Regions from separate parts of the Amycolatopsis sp. EV170708-02-1 genome, predicted to be linked through region 2. Evidence: riboswitches for the same ligand, from Rfam matches in the RefSeq annotation. Region 2 holds a riboswitch; each other region holds the start of a gene.
What was found. Region 2 has a riboswitch for S-adenosylmethionine ahead of MJQ72_RS14515 (methionine ABC transporter ATP-binding protein). Riboswitches for the same ligand answer to the same signal wherever they lie in the genome.
Positions count from the first base shown of each region.

Region 1 (5,358 bases), 3.7 Mb from region 2:
GAGGCGAGCTGGCTCATCACCGTGGCCCGCCACGGCGCCCGGGCGCCGGGAGCGGTCGTGGACTGGCCGGACGGCTGGTGGGGCGGGCTTCTGGCGGCCGGGCTGCTCGCCGTATTGCTCGTCGTCATCCGGTTGCGGCACGGCAGGATCCTGCTGGCCATCGCGTTGGCCACCGGGCTGGTCGTCTTCGTACCGGTGCGGGTGCTGGCACCGGCATGGCCGCCGTCGGCCTGGCACGCCGTTGCCTGTGACGTCGGACAAGGCGATGCCGTCGTCCTCGCCACGGGCGAGCAGGGGAGGGCGATCCTGGTCGACACCGGGCCGGAACCGGGGCCGGTGGACGAATGCCTGAGCAGGCTCGGCGTGGACCGCGTGCCGCTGATCGTGCTGAGTCATCTGCACGCCGACCACATCGGCGGTCTCGGATCCGTCTTCGACGGCCGGTCGGTCGGAGCGGTCGCCGTCGGCCCGGGCCGGGCTCCCGCCTGGGCGTGGCAGCAGGTCGCGGACGAGACGGCACGCCGCGGGATTCCCTTGCTGGAGCTGGAGATCGGACAGCGGCTGGAGTGGCAGGCGTTGTCACTAGACGTACTGGGACCGCGCTATGTCAGCCGGCGCTCGATTCGGGAACAGGACGGCACGGTGATCAACAACGGTTCCGTCGTCCTGCGCGCGGGAACCCCGGCGGGCCGGTTACTCCTGACAGGCGACATCGAGCTCGCCGCGCAGGCGGACCTGATGGCCGAGGGCGCCGATCTGCGCGCCGAGATCCTCAAGGTCCCGCACCACGGAAGTCGTTACACGGCACCGGATTTCCTCAACGCCGTCGCGCCACGTGCCGCATTGGTGAGCGTCGGCGCCGGAAACACCTACGGTCATCCGAACAAGTCCACTTTGGACAGCCTGGTGGCCGTCGGTGCGTCGGTCGCCAGGACGGACACGGACGGCGACACCGCGGTGGTCGCCGACGCGCGAGGCCTCGCCCTGGTACGCCGGGGTGAGCCCCGCGGCCCGCCTCGTTCCTGAGGCGGGCCGGCGGGGAACTCGGATGCCCCGAGCCCCTCAGATCCCCAGAGCCTCGCGGACCGCGTCGGCCGAGGCGCTGACGGTGGCCTTCGGGCCGATCTTGTCTTCGACGGCGTCAAGGGTCTTGAGGCCGTCCCCGGTGATCAGCAGGACGATCTCTTCGTCCGGGTTGAGCTTGCCGGTCTCGATGAGCTTCTTGGCCGTCGCGACGGTGACCCCGCCCGCGGTCTCGGTGAAGATGCCCTCGGTGCGGGCGAGCAGCCTGATGCCCTCGACGACCTCTTCGTCGGTGACGTCTTCGATCGCACCGCCGGTGCGGTTGACCACGTCGAGGACGTAGGGGCCGTCGGCCGGGTTGCCGATCGCCAGCGACCGGGCGATCGTGTCCGGCTTGACCGGCTGGACGACGTCGTGCCCGGCGCGGAAGGCCGCCGAGACGGGGGAGCAGCCGGTGGCCTGCGCGCCGAACACCTTGTACGGCGTCTCGTCGACGAGCCCGAGCTGGCCGAACTCACGGAAACCCTTGTCCACCTTGGTGAGCTGGGAACCGGAGGCGATCGGCACCACGATCTGGGAGGGAAGCCGCCAGCCGAGCTGTTCGGCGACCTCGAAGGCCAGCGTCTTGGAGCCTTCCGAGTAGTAGGGCCGGACGTTCACGTTGACGAACGCCCAGCTTTCCTGCTCAGCGGCGAGCTGGGTGGCGAGCCGGTTCACGTCGTCGTAGTTGCCGTCGACCGCGATCAGGTCTCCGTCGTACACGGCGGTGGTGAGGATCTTGGCCCGCTCGAGGGTCTTCGGGATCAGCACGACCGACCGCCAGCCGGCGCGGGCCGCCGCGGCGGCGACGGCGTTGGCCAGGTTGCCGGTCGACGGACAGGCCAGCACGTCGAACCCGAACTCGCGTGCGGCGGCCAGTGCGACGGCGACCACGCGGTCCTTGAACGAGTGGGTGGGGTTCCCGGTGTCGTCCTTGACCCAGACCTTCTTGACGCCCAAGGCTTTCGCGAGCCTGTCGGCCTGGATGAGGCGGGTGGCGCCGGGTTCGGTGTTGGGGATCTCTTCGACGTTCGACGGAACGGGAAGGAGCTTCTTGTAGCGCCAGATGTTCTTCGGTCCGGCTTCGATGTCCTCGCGGCGCACACGGCCGAAGTCGTAGGCGACCTCGAGCGGCGAGAAGTCCTCGGCGGAAACGAATTCGGGGGCGAGCGGCTGCCGGTGTCCCTCTTCCTTCGACACCAGTTCGACGGCCGGTCCGAGATCCGGGGTCTTGGTGGTGGAGGTCGTGCCGAGGGTTGCGGTCATCGCGAGGTTCCTTTCCTCATCTGCCCCGCCGTGGCGGGCCGGAATTGGCACCGTGTTCGTCAGCTACCCCGCGATCGCGGGATGACAGGCTGACGCCGGTTGCCGGGGCTTCATCGGGCCGTTCCCTCTGCCCCTCTGGATGAGCGGTATTCGATTGTCGGCACGCGTGTCATCGCGTCGCCTCGCCAACACCGTACGACATGAGCCTCAGGTGGGGCCACCGTGCCCGGAACACATCACCGGACAAAGCACACGAGAGGAGGAGTGGCAGGATCGTCACCGTGACGACGCAAGCTTCCGCCCCATCGCCGCTGGTCCTGGTTCTCGGTGAGGAAGAGCTGCTGATCGAACGTGCGGTCCGCAGCGCTTCGGACGCGGCCAAAGCGGCCGATCCGACGGCGGATCTCACCCGGATCCGGGTGTCGGACCTCACAGTCCCGGCGCTCGCGGAAATGGTCAGCCCTTCGCTGTTCGCCGAGGGCAGGGTGATCGTCCTCGAGTCCGCGCACGACATCTCGCAGGAGCTCGCCGACGGGGTGATGGCCTACGTCAAGGCGCCCGCCGACGGCATCGTGCTCGTCGTCGTGCACAGCGGAGGTGGCCGGAGCAAGGCCGCGAAAGGGCTCCCCGCCGCCTTGAAAAAGGCAGGCGCGGAGGTCGTCGAGTGCCCGAAGCTGACCAAGGCCGCCGAGCGGGAATCCTTTGTCCGCAACGAGGTCCGCCGCGTCGGCGGGAAGATCGACGGTGCGGCCGTGCTCGCGTTGATCGACGCCGTCGGGTCGGATCTGCGGGAGCTGTCGTCGGCGGCGACCCAGCTGGTCGCGGACGCCGGCGGAACGGTCGACGAGCAGGCGGTCCGGCGCTACCACCGTGGCCGCGCGGATGTGAACGGTTTCGCCGTCGCCGAGAAGGCCGTGGCCGGTGACAAGGCGGCGGCGCTGGAGTCGTTGCGCTGGGCGATGCAGCTGGGCGTACCGCACGTCCTGGTCGCGGACGCGCTCGCCGACGCCGTCCGCACGATCGCGCGGGTGTCCGGCGCCGGTCGCGGGAACCCGAACCAGATGGCGGGTGAGCTGGGGATGCCGCCGTGGAAGGTGCGCAAGGCGCAGGGGCAGGCCCGCGGCTGGGGCCAGGACGGGCTCGCCACCGCGATGCGGGTGGTCGCCCGGCTCAACGCCGAGGTCAAAGGGGTCGCGGCCAATCCGGAGTACGCCTTGGAGCGTGCCGTCCTGGAGGTCGTCGCCGCTCACGGCACAAGCCGCTGAAACGTCGAAGGGCCCGGCGACTCGCGTCGCCGGGCCCTTCGAAAGCCGATCAGAGAGAGTTCGCGCGCTTCGCCAGCGCGGACTTCTTGTTGGCGGCCTGGTTGGCGTGGAGAACGCCCTTGGTCACGGCCTTGTCCAGCTTCTTCGCCGCGTCCTTCTGCAGCTCCAGGGCCTTGGCCTTGTCGCCGGCGTCGGCCGCCTCGCGGAACTTGCGGATCGCGGTCTTCACCGAGGACCGGATCGCCTGGTTGCGCTGACGCGCCTTCTCGTTGGTGGTGATGCGCTTGATCTGCGACTTGATGTTGGCCACGGGGGCGCTCCTCTTGAATCTCTCGGTGGTTTCACCGCCGCGCTGTGACCGGCCCTGCGTGCTCGTGGGAGCGGCGCGGGTTTCCTCCATGACGGAATGCCACACGACGGTGAAAGGCAAGCTTAACAGCCGTCCCGGCGCGGCTCGCGGCAGCCTCGGGAGGGGTGCTTGCGGTACGGTGAAGATCGTAGTGCCTAGGGTTCCGCCGCCTGCCCGTTCAGCGAAAACACACAATCAGGGCAGACGGGACCGGTCCGAGCGGCACCATCGGCGGAGCCGGACGCACCGCCGTTCATCTGACGGGACAAAAGCCTGGAGGACCGGGTTTTCCGCATGCGCGGAAAACGTGAAAGGTCCGTTGTGAACGCCACCGCTCTGTCCTTCGTCGTCATCGCCGCCGTCATCCACGCGGGCTGGAACCTCGCCGCCAAGCGGATCCGCCGTGGCGGAGCCCGGTTCGTCTGGGCGTACTACAGCCTTTCCGCGATCCTGCTCGTCCCCGTCATGGCGGTCTCCCTGGCCGTGGAACCACAACGTCCACAGTGGACCTGGCTGTTCGCCGCAGTCGTCACCGCGGTGTTCCACGTCACCTACGGGGTCGTTCTCCAGCGGGGGTACGCCGTCGGAGATCTGTCCGTCGTCTACCCCGTCGCCCGCGGGACCGGGCCGCTGATCTCGGTGCTCGCCGCCGTCGTGGTGCTCGGCGAGCGGCCGGGATCCTCGGCCTGGTGGGCGCGTTCCTCGTGGTCGCCGGGGTGCTGGTGATCGGCACCGGGCGAGCACCGGCCCACGTCGGCGCCGCCGATCGTGTCGCTCGACGAAAAGGCCTGGTCTACGGCCTGCTGACCGGCCTCACGATCGCCGCCTACACGCTGTGGGACGCGCATTCGGTCACGGGCCTCGGTGTCCCGCCGATCGTGTACTTCGGAACCGGCGCGATCGTGCAGAGCCTGCTCATGGCGCCGTATGCGTTGAAGGACCGCGAGGAGGTCTCGTGGCTCTGGCGCGAGCACAAACGTGAGGTCGTCATCGTCGGCGTGCTCTCGCCGGTCGCCTACCTGCTGGTGCTCTATGCCCTCCAGGTCGCCCCGGTGAGCCTCGTCGCGCCCGCGAGGGAGCTGAGCATCGTCTTGGGCGGCATCGCCGCCTGGCTGGTCCTGGGCGAGGCGAACGCCGTCCGCCGGCTGGCCGGATCGGTGGTGGTGCTGGCGGGTATCGCCGCGATTGCGATGGCCTGAACCCATCCGGTAGGGATTGAGCCATGGACGTGCTGAGCAGCAGGGTGCTGATCCACCCGAAGGACCTCGACGTGTCGACGGCGTTCTATCGGGACACCCTGGGCCTGGCCATCGACAAGGAGTTCCCCGGCGGGACGGTGTTCTTCGCCGGGAACGGGTCGATCGAGATCGTCGGTACCGGAGAGACCGGCCCGACGCCTGACGTCGCCTTGTGGCT
Region 1 covers NZ_CP092497.1:6,805,474-6,810,831, reverse strand. The annotation lists gene MJQ72_RS30975 (ComEC/Rec2 family competence protein) at 1-1,026, shown strand, start outside; gene thrC (threonine synthase) at 1,063-2,328, opposite strand; SAM riboswitch class I at 2,342-2,474, opposite strand; gene holA (DNA polymerase III subunit delta) at 2,610-3,593, shown strand; gene rpsT (30S ribosomal protein S20) at 3,643-3,903, opposite strand; partial or broken gene MJQ72_RS30955 (EamA family transporter) at 4,237-5,141, shown strand; gene MJQ72_RS30950 (VOC family protein) at 5,165-5,358, shown strand, end outside.
Region 1: it holds a riboswitch for S-adenosylmethionine, as region 2 does, so the genes downstream of both, thrC (threonine synthase) here and MJQ72_RS14515 (methionine ABC transporter ATP-binding protein) in region 2, are expected to answer to the same signal.

Region 2 (5,358 bases):
CCGCCGACCAGCCGGGCTCCGGGCACCGGCCCGTGCGCGACCCGCACCGTGCGGCAGACACCCGCACCGGACAGCTCCGCGGCGACCTCGACGGCCGACTGGGCATCCGCGCACAGGAAGGCGCAGGTCGGCCCGGATCCGGAGACGGTGCCGGCGAGCGCACCCGCGTTGACCCCCGCCCGCAAGGTGCGACGCAGCCCCGGCCGCAACGAAACGGCCGCCGCCTGCAGGTCGTTGCCGAGAAGCAGCGCCAGCTGCCGCGGGTCGCCGGACGCCAGCGCCTCGACCACCGGAGTGTGCGAACCGATCCGCGGCGGGCTGCCCTCCTCCCGCAACCTGTCCAGCTCGCCGAACACCCTCGGAGTCGAAAGACCACGCTGGTCGAAGGCCAGGACCCAATGGAAGGTGTGCCGCGACAAGACCGGCACCAGCTGCTCACCTCGGCCGGTCCCCAACGCCGTCCCGCCGTAGAGCGCGAACGGGACATCGCTGCCGAGCTTCGCGGCGATCCCCGCCAGTTCGTCTCGGGAGATGTCGAGCTTCCAAAGCGACGCGAGTCCCACCAGGGTCGCGGCCGCGTCGGCGCTGCCGCCGGCCATGCCGCCCGCTACCGGGATGCCTTTGCGCAGTACTACCCTGACCTTGGACTCGCCGTCCGCCTTGCCGACGTGGGCCGCCAGTGCCTGCGCCGCCTTCCAGGCGAGGTTGTTGGCCCCTGTCGGTACGGAGCCCTCGCCTTCGCCGTAGACCTCGACGCCGGGGTCCTCGGTGACCGCGACGGTCACCTCGTCGGTCAAGGAAAGCGCCTGGAACACGGTCACCAGTTCGTGGTAGCCATCCGGGCGTACGTCACCGACCGACAGGTGCAGGTTGACCTTGGCGGGAACCCTGACGATTACTGGGGGCGGTACGACGGCGAGCACCCGTCAAGCCTACGTGGCCGCTCCGCCTGCGCTGTCACCAGGAGAAAAGAGAACAGGGCGAGTCGGACACGAACGGGCCGCCCGGGACCGATTTCGTCCTGAGCGGCCCGTTCGTGGAGGAATCAGGCGGCGACACCCTGCGGTCCGCGGACCGGGTGGGTCACGTGGCCGCCACGTTCGGCGATCCAGGCGAGCGCGGCGTCCGCGCGCTCACCGCGCACACCGAGGCGGAACCGGCCGACCGGCGTGTCGCCGATCCGGGTCAGGCCGCCCCCGATCGTCGCGAGCTCGACGTCGAAGCGACCGGCAGCCTCCGGAAGCAACGCGCCGACCGAAGCGAAGCCGACGAGCACGACGTCCACCGCGCGGTCGTACTTCGAGGCCTGCGCCCGCCCGGTCTCGATCGCGGGAAGAAGCGCCTGCGCGGTCCGGCTGTTCGGGTCGGAGACCAGGTCGAGCACGGTTCCGCGTTCGATGATCGCGCCCGCCTCCAGAACCGCGACGTCATCGCAGACACGGCGAACCACGCCGGCGTCGGGAGTGGTGAGCAGCACGGTGACTCCGAGCTCGGCACGTGCCCGGTCGAGCACGGTCAGGACCGCTCCGGACTCCTCGGCCTGCACACCCGCGGTCGGGTCGTCGGCCAAGAGCACGGACGGCCCGGCGGCCAGCGCCTTGGCGATGGCCACTCGGCGAAGCTGCCCCTCGGAAAGGTCCCCGGCCGCTGTCCGGCCCGGGGGTGAGCCCGACCAGATCGAGCAGGTTACCGACCCGGTTGCGACGCTGCGGCCCGTCGAGACCGAGCTGTTCGAGCGGCGAAGCGATGTTGCCGGCGATGGTGCGCTCGGCGAGCAATTCCGGTTTGGTGCTCACGACACCGACCTGCCGCCGGATTTCGCGCAGACGGCGTCCGTCGAGGGTTCCCGTGTTGAGGCCGTCGAGGCGGACGACGCCGCGGTCGGGACGCTCCTGAAGGCCGATGCACCGGGCGAGGGTCGACTTGCCGGAGCCGGCCGGGCCGACGACCCCGAACAGCGAGCCCGCTTGGATGTCCACGCTCACATCGCGCAGCGCGACGACGGGATTTCCGTTGAGGGGAAAGGATTTGGACAGGTTTTCGACAGTGATCACGAGAGGCTCCATGCGAATGGGGCGCCGCATCTTTCGAGCGCGCCGACCGTCACCGAGTAGCCGTCCGGAAACGGACGGGTTTCAGAGGTAAGGGAGAAGGACTCAGGCAGTAACGGTGGAGCGTCGACACGCACTTACCGTGCGGCGACCTTCATCGACGACACGTCGCCTGGTCAGCAGGAGCGGGTGGGTGACCCTGTTCATTAGGCACAGCCTCCATCGGTCCTGGCTGTAGCACCTGCCCTGTGGAGGGTGGTTGCTGCGACTTCGGCGAGCCAGGTCTCTCAGTCGCTCGGGATGGCTCACTGAGTAAAACCGATCCCACTGGATGAAAGCAAGCGCGTAGGCGCAGATCACACGTCTGGTCGCGTCCATTATACAGGATGCGCTGTCCACATATTGGAACACAGGCAGGCGTCTCCGACTTGCTTCAGGCGCGCTACCTGCTAAGACAATGCCGGCCTATACAGCTTGAGAAGAAGACTTACGCACTCGTGCTGACCTAGCCACGACGACGTCCACGCGGTGCCGGTCACACCTGGGGCGGGCGGTCAACCGGCGGCCGCCGCGATCCGCGCGAACTGGTGAACATCCAACTGCTCACCGCGGGTCTTGGGGTCGATACCCGCCTTCTCGAGCAACTCCCCCGCTCGTTCGGCGGAACCGGCCCATGACGCCAACGCGGCGCGCAAAGTCTTCCGCCGTTGGGAGAAGGCGGCGTCGACCACCGCGAACAATCGTTCCCGGTCCACCGGCGACACCACGTCACCCCGCTCGAAAGCGACCAGCGCGGAGTCCACGTTCGGAACAGGCCAGAACACCGCCCGAGGCACCGCGGCGACCTTGCGTGCCTTTCCGTACCACGCGAGCTTGACGCTTGGCACGCCATAGGTCCGGCTCCCGGGGCCGGCCGCCATCCGGTCCGCGACCTCGGTCTGGACCATCACGAGGCCACTGGTCAGCGACGGCAGCTCGGCAAGCAGGTGCAGAACGACCGGAACCGCGACGTTGTACGGCAGATTCGCGACGAGCGCAGTCGGACGCGCGGGCAGGTCGTCCGCCGTGATCCGCAACGCGTCCGCGCCGACGACCGTCAGCCGTTCGGCCCCACCCCGTTCGGCCACGGTGTTCGGCAATCGCCCCGCCAGCACGGGATCGATTTCGACCGCGACGACCTCGGCGCCGGTCGCGAGCAGGCCGAGGGTCAGCGAGCCGAGGCCCGGCCCGACCTCCAGCACGACGTCGCCTTCGCCGACCCTCGAAAGGTCGACGATGCGTCGCACGGTGTTGGGATCGTGCACGAAATTCTGGCCGAGCTTCTTGGTCGGACGTACGTCCAGCTCGGCCGCCAGCGCCCTGATCTCCGCAGGACCGAGCAGTTCAGTCACCCGACGATCGTAACCAGCGCCGGTAGGCCACGATTGGCCGGTGGACGACGTCGTACTCGAAGGCGAGAAAGTCCGGCTGCGCGACTGGAGGCCAAGCGACCTCCGGCCGCTTCGCGAACTACTCGACCCAACGCGGCCATGGCACGAGACGAACGGGCCCTACTTCGGCACCCCGACAGCGGCGGCCGCCGACTCGACGGCACGCGAGCTCACCAACTCCAAGGCCGAGCCCGCCGATCCCCGCACCAGCCTCGCCGTATGCGACCTGAGGGACGGCAGGTTGATCGGCAGGGTCAGCTGGTACTGGGAAAGCAGGCAGACCGACTGGCGGCGAATGGGGTTGGTGATCTACGACGAGCAGTACTGGGGCGGCGGGTACGGCACGGACGCCCTGCACCTGTGGACGACCTACCTGTTCGCTCGCACCGACACACTCCGCCTGGACTTCGCCACGTTTTCGGGGAACCCAGGGATGATCGCCGTCGGCCGGCGGCTGGGATTCGTCGAGGAAGGCCGGTTCCGACGCGCTCGACGCTGGTCCGGGGGCGTGCACGACGCCGTCGTCTACGGGGTGCTCCGCGAGGAGTGGGACCAGCTGAGCCACTCGAGCACGGAGCCGTGATTCCGCCCCCACCATCCGTATGGCGTTTTCGAACCGACACGTATCCCACTCCCGTGTGATCGGCGCAGGTCAGCGCAGCCGGAGCGTAATGATCATCCACCCGATCGATACCGTGCATTCGTTCGAATCTGCCTCGACAATCGAGGGATGACCAGCACAAATATCCCCAAGGCCTTCCCGCTCAACCTGCCGGAAGGTGACGCCGAACTGCTCCTCGACGAGTTGCAGACGCGGCTACGCGAAGGGCGACGTCTGTTCGCCGAAGTCGGCCAGATCCTGGCCGAGATCGAGTCACGTGGTGTCCGGGACCTCTACGGATACAACTCGATCGCCGTCTTTTACGAGCATGTGGCTCGAGTACCTCGAGCGGAGGCTCAGAAAGTGACCGGCAGAGCGCTCGCGCTCAATTCGAGACGGGCGCGCGACGGCACGTCGATCGACCCCGTCGCGCCATTGACCGGTGTGTCGGCCGGCACCGGCGCGTTGGCCGAGGCCGGTATCGACCGGATCGTCACTGTCATGAAGAGGCTGCCGGACCACCTCGACGCGGACGAACGACTCGAGGCCGAAAGGGGCCTGGTCGAACTCGCGGGTGTCGCGAGACCGCGTGACGTCACGATGGCAGGCACCGACCTGCTCGCGCGACACGACCCGGACGGGAAGCCCAAAGAGGACCCCGGGCCGAAACGTCAGCGAAGCGAATTCTGGTTGCGCCAGAAACGGACCGGCCGCTGGGACATGCGCGGAGATCTCGATCCCGAGACAGGCGCCCGTCTGAACGCACTCCTGGTGCCGCGTGCGTATCCGGCTCCCGGCGAAGAAGCCGACGACCGTGCTCCGGCGGAGAGACGCGGCGACGCGTTCGCGGAGATCGTCGATCTCGCGGAGGCCGGTCCGGACATCCCCGTTCCCCGTCAGACCTCGGAGCGGGTCGCAGAGGAGCCTCAACCCGCACAGCACGCCGAGGAACCCGCCAGCCGCCCTAAACCCACCCAGGCGCCACCACAGGGCCACCAAAGCCCTTACCGCGGCGGCGAAGGCGTTCGAGAGGGCAACGCGGCTGAACGATCCCGGAATGTGGCCCACATGCGGCCCCCTCGATGGTGGGCACGACTGTCGAGACCAAGACCGGGGAATGTGACGCAGCCACAGAAGCCTCTAACGGCCTGAAGGCCACCTTGCGGGCAAAACCCACAGGTGACCTTCAGGAAAGGAGGTTGATCTGGCGTCAGGCCTTCTTGCCGCAGTGCGGCCAAGCGCCGTAACCGCCACGGTCCTCGCGGACCTTCTCGGC
Region 2 covers NZ_CP092497.1:3,115,351-3,120,708, reverse strand. The annotation lists gene MJQ72_RS14520 (4-(cytidine 5'-diphospho)-2-C-methyl-D-erythritol kinase) at 1-923, opposite strand, end outside; partial or broken gene MJQ72_RS14515 (methionine ABC transporter ATP-binding protein) at 1,046-2,054, opposite strand; SAM riboswitch class I at 2,268-2,358, opposite strand; gene rsmA (16S rRNA (adenine(1518)-N(6)/adenine(1519)-N(6))-dimethyltransferase RsmA) at 2,606-3,442, opposite strand; gene MJQ72_RS14505 (GNAT family N-acetyltransferase) at 3,483-4,064, shown strand; gene MJQ72_RS14500 (DUF222 domain-containing protein) at 4,212-5,234, shown strand; gene MJQ72_RS14495 (resuscitation-promoting factor) at 5,293-5,358, opposite strand, start outside.

Region 3 (5,358 bases), 2.9 Mb from region 2:
GTTCGCCAGGACCTGCTACGACCACCTCGCCGGGACGGTCGGGGTCGCGCTGCGGGACGGGATGCTCGCCACCGGGCTGATCGACGACGCCGACGGGCTGACGCTGACCGGTCGCGGACGCGAGGTGCTCGGCGCGTTCGGGGTGGAGATCGACGGCGGTCGCCGTCCGATGCTGCGTGACTGTCTCGATTGGACGGTTCGACGTGATCATTTGGCAGGCCGGGTCCCCGCGGCGTTACTGTCTCACGGAGTGAGCGCCGGCTGGTTGTCCCGTGAGGGCAACCGCGCGGTGAAGGTCCTGCCCGCGGCGGAAAAGCCGTTCGCGGAACTCGGTGTCGACCTGGTGGCCCTGCGCAGTCCCTAATGGACAGTCTGTAACACAGGTTATCCGGGCGCTTTCCGACCGGTACACGAACGTGTGACGATCACCGCCTCACTATTCTGGAGCCCTCACGGCGACCGGAACGGGAGGCGACATGGAGCAGCTCCCGCTCATCCTCGGCACCGGTGGTGCGGTGCTTCTCGTCGCCGTGATCGCCGTCCGGGTGTCGATCCGGGTCGGCCTTCCCTCGCTCCTGCTGTACCTGGGGATGGGTGTCCTGCTCGGCGAAGCCGGGTTCGGCATCCAGTACGACAACCCCGAGCTCACCCAGTCGCTCGGCCTCGCCGCGCTGGTGATGATCCTGTCCGAAGGTGGCCTCACCACCCGGTGGACGGCCGTGAAACCCTCGCTGGGCATCGGAATCGCACTGTCCACAGTGGCCGTCGCGGTGAGCATCGCGGTCACCGGCGCGGCTTTGCACTGGTTGCTGGGCCTGGACTGGCGGATGGCGTTGCTGTGGGGCGCGGTGCTCGCCTCGACCGACGCCGCGGCGGTCTTCTCCGTGCTGAGATCGGCGGGGATCGGGAAGCGGCTCGTGGGCGCGCTGGAGATCGAGTCCGGGATCAACGACGCCCCGGCCTACATCGCCGTCGTCGTCCTCGCCGAGGGGGCGACCGTCGACTGGTCGCTGCCGCTGCTGGTGGTCTACGAACTCGCCGCCGGGCTGGTGATCGGCCTGGCCTTCGGCTGGGGCGGGGCGTTCGCGCTGCGCCGGGCGGCGCTTCCCGCCACCGGTCTGTACCCGCTGGCCACCGTCGCGGTGTGCGTCGTGGCGTATTCGAGCGGGCAGCTCGCCCACGCGTCGGGGCTGCTCGCCACCTACGTCGCGGCCCTGGTGCTGGGCAACTCGAAGCTGCCGCACCGCTCGGACACGCTCTCCTTCGCCGAAGGGCTCGGCTGGCTCGCGCAGATCGGCCTGTTCGTGCTGCTGGGCCTGTTCGCCTCGCCGAGCAGGATCTTCGAGAGCCTGGTCCAGGGCCTGGTCGCGGGCGCGGTCGTGTTGTTGCTCGCCCGTCCGCTGTCGGTGCTCCTGTCCGCGCTGCCGTTCAAGATCCCTTGGCGAGAACAGGTGTTCCTGTCGTGGGCGGGGCTGCGCGGAGCGGTCCCGATCGTGCTGGCGCTGATCCCGCTGTCGTCCGGGGTGCCCGGCGCGCAAGAGCTGGTCGATGCGGTGTTCGTGCTGGTCATCGTGCTGACGCTGCTCCAAGGGGCGACGCTGACCCCGCTCGCGCGAGCGCTCGGGCTGGCCCAGCACGCCGAAGCGCACGAGATCGACGTCGACTCTGCGCCGCTCGACGAGATGGGCGCGGAACTCCTGCAGGTCCGGATCAACACCGGATCGAAGATGCACGGCGTGTACCTGGCCGAACTGCGGCTGCCGGTGGGAGCGACGATCAGCCTCCTCGTCCGCGATGGGTCCGGCTTCACGCCGAACAAGAACACCCGGCTTCAGGAGCGCGACCAGTTACTCGTCGTGACCACCGCCGAAGCCCGTGACGCGGCCGAACGACGCCTGCGGGCCGTCGACCGCGCGGGCCGCCTCGCCAGGTGGAAGGGCGAATCCGGCCAGTAGGTCACGAACCGGCACCAGCTGTTCGTCGGGTGATCTCAGAAACTTCTTCCCATTTGTACTCCTTTTGGATTACTTTCCCCGCAATCGACTCCATCGAATGGGTGAGTGTCACGGGGTAAGGAGTACGCACGGTGACGAAACTTCCTGCGCGGTTCGCTGGCCTGGGGGCCACTCTGGCACTCGTCGGAGTGGTTATCGCCGCCCCGACGGCTACTGCGGCCGGCGCTTTTCCCGCCTTCGGGCTGCCTTTCGACACGGGCCAGTCCGTCTACTCGGCGGGGATCCACTCGGACAACGGCACGTCCGGGGTGAAGAACGCCATCGACTTCAGCCCGGGCGACAAGACCGTCCGCGCCCCGCTGGCGGGCACGGTGCGGATCCAGCACTGCTCCGGCGGCGACTGGGTGACCGTCGACCACGACGGCGGCTGGCGCACCGGGTACTACCACATGGAGAACATTTCGGTCACCGACGGCCAGAAGGTCGCCCCGGGCGACGCCCTCGGCCGCACCGGCAACGCGCTGCCCTGCGGCGGCAGCAGCACCGGCGCCCACGTGCACTTCACCCTGTGGACCCTGCCCACGGCCGCCGCCCAGGGCGGCGACTCGCGCGACTTCGGGGTCGGCGCGGGCAACTGGAACGGCCTGTCCTACGACGAGGTCTCGACCAAGGTCGCCGAGGCCTACGGCGAAGCCGTCGACGGCAAGACCTTCGGCGGCTGGCAGTTCACCGCGGGCACCGATCAGTACTCGGGTACCGCGACCGAGGTCTCCTCCCGCGCGACCGTCCCGCTGCCCGGCCGATTCCGGGTCTGACCTGCCGTTGCCCGGCGCGGCGCGGCGCCGGGCAGCGGTTATCCCCGCTCGCGGACGACGTGAGCGGCGTCTCAAGATGCGGACGAGGGCTGGCTCGATCGCCCGCCCATCCGCTAACTTCGTCCGTAGGTCACGAGTGTCAGCGTCAAGCCCCGGCTAGCTGACCGGCAACCCTCCTTCCGCGGTGGGGTGCCCCGGGTGAGGACCTGGCTCGTCGCGCGGTGCGACGGGCAAGCGCGGGATCCTCGCCGGGTCCCCTGGCCCGGAGGATGACGATGACCCTCGCTCTCGAACGCACCGGTGTTTCCGCTGAAACCGTTGCCACGCACGAAATCCCGACCGTCGCCTGCGCCGATCTGCGGGTTCCGCTGGTCACCGGCGGAGACATCGGCTACGCCAACCTCGATCACGCGGCGAGCGCCCCCTGTCTGGACAAGGTGCGGGCCGCGGTCGACGAATTCCTGCCCTGGTACGCCAGCGTGCACCGCGGGGCCGGGTTCGCCTCGCAGGTTTCGACCAAGCTTTACGAGCGCACGCGCGGAATCCTGCGGGACTTCGTCGACGCGCGATCGACCGACACCGTCGTGTTCACTCGCAACACCACCGATTCCTTCAACCTTCTCGCGCGCAGCCTGCCGAAGCACACGTCGGTCGTCGTGTTCGACACCGAGCACCACGCCGCGCTGCTGCCGTGGAAGGGTCCGAACGTCCGCCGCGTCGAGACGCCGCGCACCCGCCTCGCCGCGGTGTCCGCTGTGGACGAAGCGCTCGCCGACTGCCCGCAGGGCCCGCGGCTGGTCGTCCTCACCGGTGCCTCCAACGTGACCGGGGAACTGTTGCCGGTCAAGGAGATCGCGGCCGTGGCACGTCGGCACGGCGCCCGGATCGCGCTCGACGCGGCGCAGCTCGCGCCGCACCGGAAGATCTCGGTGCGCGAACTGGACGTCGACTACGTCGCGCTGTCCGGCCACAAGCTGTACGCGCCGTTCGGCGCCGGCGCGCTGATCGGCCGCGCCGACTGGCTGCGTGCGGCCCAGCCGTACCTCGCCGGCGGCGGCGCGACGAAACTCGTCACCCGTGACTCCGAAAACCTCGGTGTGGTCTGGAATTCCGGTGCCGAGCGGCACGAAGCCGGTTCCCCCAACACCGTCGGCGTCTACGCGCTGGGTGTCGCCTGCGAGACGCTGGCCGCGACCTGGGACGGCATCGTCGCCCACGAAGAGGAACTGCTCGCGCGGCTGCGTCGCGGCCTCGCCGCCATCCCCGGATTCGCCGAACTGCGGTTGTTCGACGCGCCTGTCGACCGCGTCGGCACGCTCAGCTTCGTCGTCGACGGTTTCGACCCCGGCTGGCTGGCCGCGGTCCTTTCCGCGGAGTACGGCATCGGCGTGCGGGACGGCGCTTTCTGCGCGCACGTGGCGACCAAGCGGCTGATCGCCGTCGCCGGTTCGACGGGCCAGCAGGCCGTGCGCGTCAGCCTCGGCCTCGGCAGCACCACCGAACACGTGGACCGGATCGTGCTGGCGCTGCGCCAGATCGTCGCCCGCGGCGCGCGCTGGCAGTACGAGAAGCCGGAAGGCCGCTGGGTGCCGGAGAACGATCCGCGCGAACTGCCTCCGTTCTGCGCCTGAGCCACTACCCTCACCCCGCATGGGGAACGAGCGACCGCGTTACTGGTTTCCGCTGGCGTTGCTGGGATTCGCCCAGCTGGCCGTGGTGGCCTTGTCCGTCGGCACGCGCCGGTCCGAGGGGTGGTTCGCCTACGTGCCTTACGGGGACGGCGGCATGTTCGGCTCCGTCCAGAGCGTGGGGACGCCCCTGACCGCGGTTTCGGCCGGCGCCATCGGCAGGATGGACAACTGGCTGTTCGCCGTCTTCGCGGTCTACCTCGGCACGGTGCTGTTCTACGCCCTTCGGACGAAGACCATGCGGTGGTGGAAGGTCGTCGCGATCGCGCTCGGCGTACTGGTCGCCATCGCGCTGGCCGATCTGGTCGGCTACTGGGAGTTCGACCTCGACGGCGACACCCGGAGCGCGCTCCTGCTGACGCTTGGCCTGGTCCTGCTGGCCTGGCTGGACCGCAGCGTGCTGGTGCTGATCGTGGCCGTGGCGTTCGCGCTCTGCGCGGTCGTGCTCGCGCAGGGACAGCTCGCGCTGGTGCTTTCGTCGCTGGTCGCGCTCGCCGGAGCGTTCGCGGCCCTGCTGAGCAGGCCGAAGGGGAGGCCTGAACACGCTCAGTGGACAATGGGGGAGTGAGCACAGAGCCCGAAACCGCGCCACCGTCGCCGCCGCTGCCCAAGAAGCGCGTCGCCGTGGTGTTCGTCGTCGCCGCGGTGCTGTGGGGGATCGACCTCCTCACCAAGCAGATCGCCGTGTCCACGCTGGAGGGCAGGCAGCCGGTCGAGTTCCTCGGCGGGCTCGTGTACTTCCAGCTGGTGCGCAACCCCGGTGCCGCCTTCTCGATGGCGACCGGCCTGACCTGGGTGCTCGCGCTGGTCGCGATCGCCGTCGTGATCGCCATCGTCTGGCTGTCGCGGCGGCTGCGCTCGGTCGGCTGGGCGATCGGGCTCGGCCTGGTGCTGGCCGGC
Region 3 covers NZ_CP092497.1:6,042,713-6,048,070, reverse strand. The annotation lists gene MJQ72_RS27245 (helix-turn-helix transcriptional regulator) at 1-364, shown strand, start outside; gene MJQ72_RS27240 (potassium/proton antiporter) at 477-1,955, shown strand; gene MJQ72_RS27235 (M23 family metallopeptidase) at 2,087-2,770, shown strand; SAM riboswitch class IV at 2,899-3,013, shown strand; gene MJQ72_RS27230 (aminotransferase class V-fold PLP-dependent enzyme) at 3,046-4,401, shown strand; gene MJQ72_RS27225 (hypothetical protein) at 4,421-5,026, shown strand; gene lspA (signal peptidase II) at 5,023-5,358, shown strand, end outside.
Region 3: it holds a riboswitch for S-adenosylmethionine, as region 2 does, so the genes downstream of both, MJQ72_RS27230 (aminotransferase class V-fold PLP-dependent enzyme) here and MJQ72_RS14515 (methionine ABC transporter ATP-binding protein) in region 2, are expected to answer to the same signal.